Regions from separate parts of the Algoriphagus sp. Y33 genome, predicted to be linked through region 3. Evidence: riboswitches for the same ligand, from Rfam matches in the RefSeq annotation. Region 3 holds a riboswitch; each other region holds the start of a gene.
The links. Region 3 has a riboswitch for S-adenosylmethionine ahead of ID165_RS06140 (homocysteine S-methyltransferase family protein). Riboswitches for the same ligand answer to the same signal wherever they lie in the genome.
Positions count from the first base shown of each region.

Region 1: another riboswitch for S-adenosylmethionine. It lies ahead of ID165_RS16230 (PLP-dependent aspartate aminotransferase family protein); the one in region 3 lies ahead of ID165_RS06140 (homocysteine S-methyltransferase family protein).
Region 2: another riboswitch for S-adenosylmethionine. It lies ahead of ID165_RS07790 (O-acetylhomoserine aminocarboxypropyltransferase/cysteine synthase family protein); the one in region 3 lies ahead of ID165_RS06140 (homocysteine S-methyltransferase family protein).

Region 1 covers NZ_CP061947.1:4,041,974-4,045,086, forward strand. The annotation lists gene ID165_RS16220 (50S ribosomal protein L25/general stress protein Ctc) at 1-212, shown strand, start outside; gene pth (aminoacyl-tRNA hydrolase) at 410-970, shown strand; SAM riboswitch class I at 1,127-1,229, shown strand; gene ID165_RS16230 (PLP-dependent aspartate aminotransferase family protein) at 1,332-2,504, shown strand; gene ID165_RS16235 (CBS domain-containing protein) at 2,615-3,076, opposite strand.
Region 2 covers NZ_CP061947.1:1,936,094-1,939,206, forward strand. The annotation lists gene ID165_RS07780 (SulP family inorganic anion transporter) at 1-349, shown strand, start outside; gene ID165_RS07785 (carbonic anhydrase) at 346-993, shown strand; SAM riboswitch class I at 1,086-1,194, shown strand; gene ID165_RS07790 (O-acetylhomoserine aminocarboxypropyltransferase/cysteine synthase family protein) at 1,366-2,670, shown strand; gene metX (homoserine O-acetyltransferase) at 2,680-3,113, shown strand, end outside.
Region 3 covers NZ_CP061947.1:1,503,131-1,506,243, reverse strand. The annotation lists gene metH (methionine synthase) at 1-72, opposite strand, end outside; gene ID165_RS06140 (homocysteine S-methyltransferase family protein) at 77-1,126, opposite strand; SAM riboswitch class I at 1,191-1,289, opposite strand; gene ID165_RS06135 (hypothetical protein) at 1,379-2,695, opposite strand; gene ID165_RS06130 (response regulator) at 2,764-3,113, opposite strand, start outside.

The DNA of each region.
Region 1 (3,113 bases), 2.5 Mb from region 3:
AATTGAAAACGAGAGTATTGAAAGTTAAAGGTCTTGCAAAAGACTTCCCTGATGTTATTCCTATCGATATTTCTGAGCTTGACTTGGGTAAATCATTCAAAGTGGAAGATGTCAAAGTGGAAGGCTTCGAAATCCTAACAAATCCGAACGTTTCTATCGTGACTATTGGTGTACCAAGAGCTCTTAGAGGTAAGAAAGGCGGAGAAGAGTAAATTCAGTCTCTATTACACTATTCATTTAAAATCCTGCCCATATCCGGGTGGGATTTTTTATTTTCAAACCCGATAGCTGCTGTAAAATGAAAATCGAGCCTGCCTGAAGCAGACAGGCCTGGCTCCAAAGTCACACACCAGGTGATTATAATGCATTCATGATTCCATATGACAGCTGAAAAACAAATTATAAACACATGAAACACCTAATCATAGGCCTTGGGAATATTGGCCCAGAATATGAACTCACCAGACACAACATTGGCTTTTTGACAGTGGACAGGCTTGCCGACTCGAAGGACTGCACCTGGAAGAGTGACAGACTTGCATTCAAAACAGAATTCAAGCACAAAGGCAGAACAATCCATATGATTAAGCCTACTACTTACATGAACCTTAGTGGCAAGGCAATGAATTACTGGATGAAAGAACTTCAGGTAAGCAAAGAGAATACGCTGGTGATCGTAGATGATGTGGCCATTCCTTTTGGCAAACTCCGCATGAAACCCAAAGGAAGCGCAGCCGGTCACAACGGGCTGAAAAACATAGAAGAGCTCACAGGAGGTCAGAACTACCCAAGACTGAGAATGGGCATAGGCGATGACTTTCCTAAGGGTAGGCAAGTTGATTTTGTTTTGGGAAATTTCACACAGCAGGAATTTGCCGAAATCCCTACCATAATGGATAAAGCAATAGAAATGACCCTCAGTTTTTGTACAATTGGCATAGAACGCACCATGAATCAATTCAACGATTGATGAAATCGAGCATAACTAAAGCGTCACACACTGTAATGGTTATATGGCTATAATGCAAGCGAGATTCCATGTGGCCTTTTAAAAAAACACAAACACATGAAATAAGATTTGGAATTCCCCAAATATCGATCTTTCTTTGCATCACTTCAGGCAACTGATTTATAAAGAAGAGGCGAGAGATTAGGCTCAACGACCCTCTGGCAACCATCCCGAAACGGAGAACGGTGCCAAATCCTACCCTATGCGGGAACTATAGATTGGCTTACTTCACAAATAATCCCTTTTATTTCGTTCCCCTCATTGGGTTTGATTTTCTCAAATCTGCTTGATTAGTCTTATCAAAATCTAAACTGATCAATAAATGAGTAAGCACTTTGAAACGAACTCTGTAAGGATCTCCCCTTCCAAGTCCAGCCAGCGGGAGCACTCCGCTCCTATTTACCTTACATCCAGCTTTACATTCGACTCAGCGGAAGAAGCCCGAGCTACTTTTGCTGATGAAATAGAAGGGAATATCTACTCCCGGTATGCCAACCCAAATTCCAGTGATCTGATAGAAAAAGTCTGTGCTGCCGAAGGCACTGAAGATGGATTTGCTACTGCATCAGGGATGGCCGCAATGTTTGGGAGTATTGCCGCACTACTGCAGCAAGGAGATCATGTACTTGCCGCACGGTCACTTTTCGGATCTACTCATCAGCTACTTACTAAAGTATTTCCTAAGTGGGGGATCACCTCTACTTACGGGGATATTTTTGATTATTTGAATTGGGAAAAACTCATACAACCCAACACCAAAATGCTTTTCATCGAAACCCCATCCAATCCGGGCTTGGAAATAATCGATCTGGAATGGGCGGGTAAATTTGCGGCAGCTCACAACCTGATTCTGGTAGTGGATAATTGCTTCGCCTCGCCTTATTTACAACAGCCTGCTAAGTGGGGAGCTCATATTGTGACCCACAGTGCTACCAAATACATCGACGGACAAGGACGAGTGCTGGGAGGCTTGATTTTGGGCAAAGCTAACTTGATGCAGGAAGTACAGTTTTTTGCGAGACATACAGGGCCTGCCATATCTCCATTCAATGCATGGATACTTGCGAAAAGCATGGAAACACTTGGTGTAAGAATGGATAGACACTGCAGCAATGCGCTGAAAGTAGCTGAGTATTTCGAAGGTAATTCTGAGTTACTTGCAGTAAAATATCCATTCCTAAAATCACATCCCCAATACGAAATCGCAAAAAAACAAATGAGTCAGGGTGGTGGGATAGTTACCTTAGATCTGAAAGGCGGAGTTCAGCGTGCCCAACGCTTCATCGATCAGCTTCAGATGATCTCCATCACTGCTAATCTGGGTGACAGTCGAAGTATTGTCACACATCCTGCCTCTACTACGCACAGCAAACTTTCTGTTGACGAAAGAGCACAGGTTGGGATTTCGGATGGACTGGTACGACTATCTGTAGGTCTGGAGCACTACGAAGACATAATTCAGGATGTAGAAAGAGCGATTGACTTATCAAAGTAAAACGACTAGCATTGCTGCCAGTCTTTGTAAGATAAAAGCAGGTTGAATACAAAAATGCCCTCAAAAAGGATGTTATTCTTTTGAGGGCATTCATTTTTTAAGCCTCACTTCTACCAAGTGGTTTGCCGCAAGGTAGGAAAGGCCCGAATTATATCACTCAGACTAATCTGTCCCAACAGGACTCCATCTTTCATCACCGGGAATCTTCGGATTTTATGCTCTAAAAATTGTGATGCAGCATCGAATATTGATAAATCCGGAGAAAGCGTAAGAACATCCCTAGACATATGCTCGCTTACTTTTGCCGGGAATTTCGGCGTGTTGGTGTATTTTCCTTTAATAATCTCTTTTAGGCAATCCACTTCCGAAATAATACCTATTAATGCGCCTGAAGCATCTATCACCGGTGCACCGGATATCTTTCGTTTGGTGAGCACTTCCATTACCTGATCAATAGTATCATCCGGCTTGAAAGTAATCAAGCTTGTACTCATGTACTCTTTTACTAGAATTTGCGGAATTGGGGCTTTTTTGGGTTCTGCCATTCTAACCCCTTGAAAACTTTTTACCATAGGTTAAAATTTAAGGATGAAAGAATAAATTATCGAT
Region 2 (3,113 bases), 430 kb from region 3:
AGTGGCGATTTTATTTACAGATCTTTTGGTGGGAATAGGGATTGGGATGGTGTTCGGTCTGTTCTTTGTGATTAAAACAAATTTTGTACGGGCGATATCACTTACAGAAATGAACGGAAACTATCTCCTTCAGCTTCACAAAGATGTTTCCTTCCTCAATAAAGCACTACTAATGAAGAATCTATCCAAAATCCCCTCCGATAGTAAAGTGATTATCAATGCCCAAAAAGCGCAGTTTATAGATCATGACATTCAGGAAGTCTTAAATGACTTTATAGCTTCGAGTGCAGATAGGAATATCCGCGTTACAGTAGAAGGATTTAAGCATAAAATTTACGAAAACATATGAGCCCTTACGAGAAACTATTAATTCAAAACAAAGCTTGGTCAGACGATCAAAAGCTGATCGACGAGAACTTTTTTGGAAGATTGGCAAAACAGCAGAGCCCTAAATTTCTGTGGATTGGCTGCTCAGACAGTAGAGTTCCCGCTAATCAGATCACAGGTACCGATCCGGGAGAAATATTCGTACATCGAAACATAGCCAACATGGTGGTGCATACCGATCTTAATTTACTCAGTGTATTGGAATATGCCGTAGCAGTGCTGAAGGTTGAGCATATCATCGTATGCGGTCACTATGGCTGTGGTGGAATAGAAGCTGCACTTGGTAATAAAAGTTTCGGTCTAATCAACAAATGGCTTCTCAATATCAAAGAAGTGTACAAAATTTATCAGAAAGATATTGATGCTCTAGAAAACCATGAAGATAAAGTAAATGCTTTAGTAGAATATAATGTGATAGAACAGTGCCAGGATCTGATCAAGACTTCAATCATACAGAAGGCATGGAGAGATAGATCAGCTCCGAAAATTCATGGCTGGGTCTATGGATTAAAAGATGGTTTGGTCAAAGAATTGGTAAACATCGAATCAGATTTTGAGACGATCAATCCTATTTTCAGATTCGATCTGGAAGAATTGGATAAATAATTCAAGTTTTTCGGTCAGCGGGTGAAAATTAATTTTGATTTTCCATTCGCTGACCTTTTATTTGCAGCATCCTTTCACTTTTTAAGTGCTCGGATTTATAAAGAAGAGGCGAGAGACAGGCTCATAGACCCTCTGGCAACCTGGAAAGTCCAAGGTGCCAATTCCTGCCAAGAGAGATATTCTCTTTTGGAACTATAAGTTCAATGTAAAATGCACTCAGGACATCATACACTTTACACTACTACTTCATCATCATCCGTGCTCAAGCATTCCGCTTTATTCATGTGTTGATTTCATTTACGCCTATGTCGGAGTAATTCGTCATGCGCTTTCGTACGTTTATTATTTTTCAAACCATAAATCCAAAAAATCATGTCAAAAAAACTTCACTTCGACACACTTCAAGTACACGCTGGGCAGGAGCCTGATCCGTCTACAAACTCACGTGCGGTACCTATTTACCAAACGACTTCCTATGTATTCAATTCGGCTGAACATGGAGCAAACCTATTTGGCTTGAAAGAATTCGGGAATATATATACCCGCATCATGAACCCGACTACGGATGTATTCGAGAAAAGAATAGCTACACTGGAAGGCGGTGTGGCAGCAGTGGCTACGAGCTCAGGACAGGCAGCCCAGTTTCTCGCACTCAATAACATCATGGAAGCGGGTGATAATTTCGTTTCCAGTCCGTTTCTATATGGAGGAACATTCAATCAATTCAAAGTTTCATTCAAACGAATAGGCATCGATGCCAGGTTTGCCAAAGGTAAATCTCCTGATGATTTTGAAGCTTTGATTGATGGCAAAACCAAAGCAATCTATCTAGAAACCATAGGAAATCCTGAGTTTAATATTCCCGATTTCGAAGCTATTGCATCTGTCGCTAAAAAGCACGATATCCCGCTGGTGGTAGACAATACTTTCGGAGCCGGAGGGTATTTATGCCAGCCTATCACTCATGGAGCAAATATTGTAACCTCCTCGGCCACCAAATGGATAGGCGGACATGGTACTTCCATCGGAGGAATTATAGTAGACGGTGGGAATTTCAACTGGGGAAACGGAAAATTCAAACAATTCTCCGAGCCTTCAGAAGGATATCACGGCTTGAACTTTTGGGAAGTTTTCGGAGAAAACAATCCGTTGGGACTGCCTAACATAGCTTTTGCTATCCGCGCAAGAGTAGAAGGTCTTCGTGATTTCGGCCCGGCCATCAGTCCATTCAATTCATTTCTATTACTTCAGGGGATTGAAACACTCTCACTCCGGGTTAAGAAAACAGTAGAAAACGCCTTAGCTCTGGCACAATGGCTGGAAACACATCCTTCTGTTCAGAAAGTGAATTATCCGGGATTGGAGTCTTCTCCTTACCACGAATTGGCTAAAAAATATCTGAAAAACGGCTTTGGAGGAGTGCTGAGTTTTGAGCTGAAAGGTGACAAAGAGCAAGCTTCTGCGTTGATCAATAATCTGGAATTAATTTCCCATTTGGCCAATGTGGGTGATGCCAAAACATTGATCATCCAGCCTGCAGCTACTACCCATCAACAATTATCAGATGCAGAGCAACTAGCCGCAGGAGTCACTCCTACGCTGTTGCGAATCTCTTGTGGAATCGAGCACATTGAAGATATCAAATCGGATCTGCAACAAGCTTTCGATAAAATCTAATCTTATCAAATGAATCTTAAAAGTCAGTACGCTTCGATTACCATGACCCAGGAAATATTTTATTCAAGTTTGCCTTTACATCTGGAATCAGGAGAAATTCTCCCTGAATTTGACCTTGGCTATACCACGTATGGCCAACTCAATTCAGACAAATCCAATGTGATCTGGGTTATCCATGCGCTTACGGGAGATTCGAATGCTTCAGAGTGGTGGAGTGGTCTGATCGGGGAAGATAAATTCTTCGACCCTGCCGATCATTTTATTATCTGCGCCAATCTTTTGGGATCCTGCTATGGTTCTACCCAGCCATTCAGCGAAAATCCCAAAACCGGTAAGCCGTACTATTACGATTTTCCTCAGATGACAACACGGGATCTCGCTGAGGGATTGGAACGCTTGAGGATTCATTTGAAAATAGAAACCATCCATACCCTTATCGGCGG
Region 3 (3,113 bases):
GACAAAATTAATTTCGGGTGTAAAAACCAATGGCTCTAAGCCGGATAGTTTCATGTAATTATTTCTAGCCATCTTCTCAGTCCAACGTTTCCTCTAGTTCCACTTGTAATTTTCTCGGCTGAAAATCAGCAGCCATCTTTACCAAAGCTGAAATATGCTCAGGTGTGCTGCCGCAACAGCCCCCCAAAATATTCAGCATTCCTTCTTTCAAAAAGTCCCTTATCTGATCCGCCATTTCATCTGCCCCCTGATCATATTGTCCAAATTCATTCGGCAAGCCTGCATTCGGATAAGCACTCACATAGAACGGTGATTCCAGCGCCAACACTTTTAAATAGGGTCTTAATTCTTTGGCCCCCAAAGCACAGTTCAATCCAACTGACAGTAAGGGAACATGCGATATGGAGATCAAAAATGCTTCAGTAGTCTGACCCGAAAGTGTACGCCCGGAAGCATCGGTGATTGTACCGGAGATCATGATCGGGATACCTCCTTCTTTAGGATCCAACGGAATATTTCTTTCTTCAAACACATCCTGGATAGCATACAGAGCAGCTTTGGCGTTTAATGTATCAAAAATCGTCTCTACCAATAGGATATCTGCTCCACCATCCAACAACCCGCGAACCTGCTCTGCATAGGCTTCTGCCAACTGATCAAAAGTGATTGCACGATAGCCGGGGTCATTCACATCCGGCGAAAGCGAAGCCGTTCTGTTGGTCGGCCCTATCGCCCCCGCCACAAAGCGGGGTTTATCCGGATTCTTTGCAGTGAATTCGTCAGCTACCTCCCTTGCTAGCTTTGCAGACTCCACATTAATAGTATATGCTAAATGCGAAAGATCATAATCTGCCTGTGCAATTGTGGTGGCAGAGAAAGTATTGGTCTCAATAATATCTGCTCCCACCCTGAAATACTCAGCATGGATCTCCCTGATTATTTGGGGCTTACTCAGAGACAATAAATCATTATTCCCCTTCAGGGATTTGGGATGTTCGGCTAGCTCAGGAGTTCGAAAATCCTCCTCGGTCAGGGTATATCGTTGAATCATGGTTCCCATGGCTCCATCGAGGATTAAAATTCGCTTAGAAAGTTCTTGAAGCAGGGATTCCGTTCTGTTTTGCATACTGATTTTTTGTTAATCAAAAAGCTTGTCGAGCAAAACCGGAGAGAAGTACGATGTACTAGTCCGCTCATCTGTTCCCGATATATCGGGATGGGAGTTAGCACCTTATTTCTAGGTTGCTAAGACGTCGTTGGGCCCTTCCCTCGGTCTTTCTCGATAAGCAACCCAAAGTTAATAGCATTTTGATAATAAAACAGGAGAATCTCCTAAAAGGATTTACTAAAAGATGAATTACATTGTCAAATGAATAAATCAGGGTCTTACCCCTACCCCGAAACTCAAATAAGGTCCTGCCATATAACCCGACATACTCAAATCGCCTAGCTTATAATTTGCTAAAGGAATCTCGTATCCCGCTGCTACGGTGAGCACCAAGTCAAAAAGTTTTCGTCTGGTCATAGGAATCCCGTATTCTGCAAAGACTTCTGGCTTCAGCATCAGCCCGCTATTCCTCAAATACCCATCAAAATCTCTCTGCTCAAATAGTTCCGGAAAATCAGGCTTATCGTTAGTCAAAAGTGTATAGCGTATATTGCCATATCCAAGACCCACTAATGTCCCCAAACCAAAATTTCTATATTCAATCAAATTATATCCTATATTTCCATAGACTCTCAAGCTGTTTAGAGAATGTCTTTTTTCGTCGTTTGCCTTTCCATCCAATGCGAGATTATAAAGTTCTGCACCGTAAAGGAGACGCTCTGTATCACCCAAAATCCTTAACCCCCAGTTGGAAGGCGTAGTATTCAATGGATTCAGACCTGCTTCTTTCAACCTGGCATTAAATCTCTTCGGGATGGTGAAGTGAACTCCTCTTATCAGTGAGACACCTATGCTTGCATCTTTATAGAAGAAATTCCTATCGGGTAATGTGATACCGGCACCTAATCTTATAAATGCTCCACTCTGGGCGTTGTCAAAGTTGATTCCATTCATATTCCATTTCCCTTCCAGAGGACTGAATGAATACCCCATCTTGGTTATAATCTGTAGTGCTTCTCTTCTACCGGGCAAGTCAAAATCATAGCTAAGTTGAAAACCGATTTCAGTCAGGAAATTCCCATAATTCAACGTCCCTTTTTGTATATCTTTTTCCCTAAGCACAAATCCCTGCTCCGGTTTTGCCAAAAAAGCATCAAGATCTCTTGTGCGCTCGGTGGGTAGCATTTGAAAGTTAAGGAATCCAACTCCGATGGACATATAGTGGATTAGCTGAAATCGTGATTCTTCGGTAAATGCATAGCCTACATTTAGCAATGCCCTGGAAGTCCTGTAGTTCATAGAAAAATCATCGAGCTCACTTACTCCCCCTCTATTGTGCAATACATCCATTCCAAGCACAAAATCATTGATTCTTGCCTGATAGCCTAATCCTATTGTCTGATACCTATTTCTCAAACCGGATAAGCCACGGTCTGCCAGTATGTTGTCAAACTGATTAAGACGGGCTCCTGAAGTACCCGCTAAGGCATAGAAAGTGGAGCGTTTTGTTATTAATTGTTGTGCCTGAGTATCAACAACACCAAAAAAAACAAAAAGCAATAATATGAATCTATTAAAAAGGGGCATTGAATAGTGGATTTGTGTAAAGCTGGGCAGATTCAAACCTGTCAGGCAAAATTAATGCTAAACCTGTATTAACCGATATCTTTCGAATTAAGATATTCAGTTAATTTCCCATACAGTTCCTCAGGAGTGAATGGTTTTTCCACATAATCATTAATACCAATCTGCTCCATCTCAGCCTTGATCTCATGATAAGAACTAGCCGTTAGAACTAAAATGGGGATTTTACTTTTGAGCAAATCCTTGTTTTCCCGTATCCGTTTTGCCACTGCAAAACCATCCACTACCGGCATTTGTATATCTATGAGTACGACATCAAACTCCCCCTGTTCAAACTCGTCAATCGCCTCCTGTCCATCCGAAGCAATCACTAGTTTGCCCATATGCCATTTCTTCAAGAATTTCCTAATCAATAGCTGAT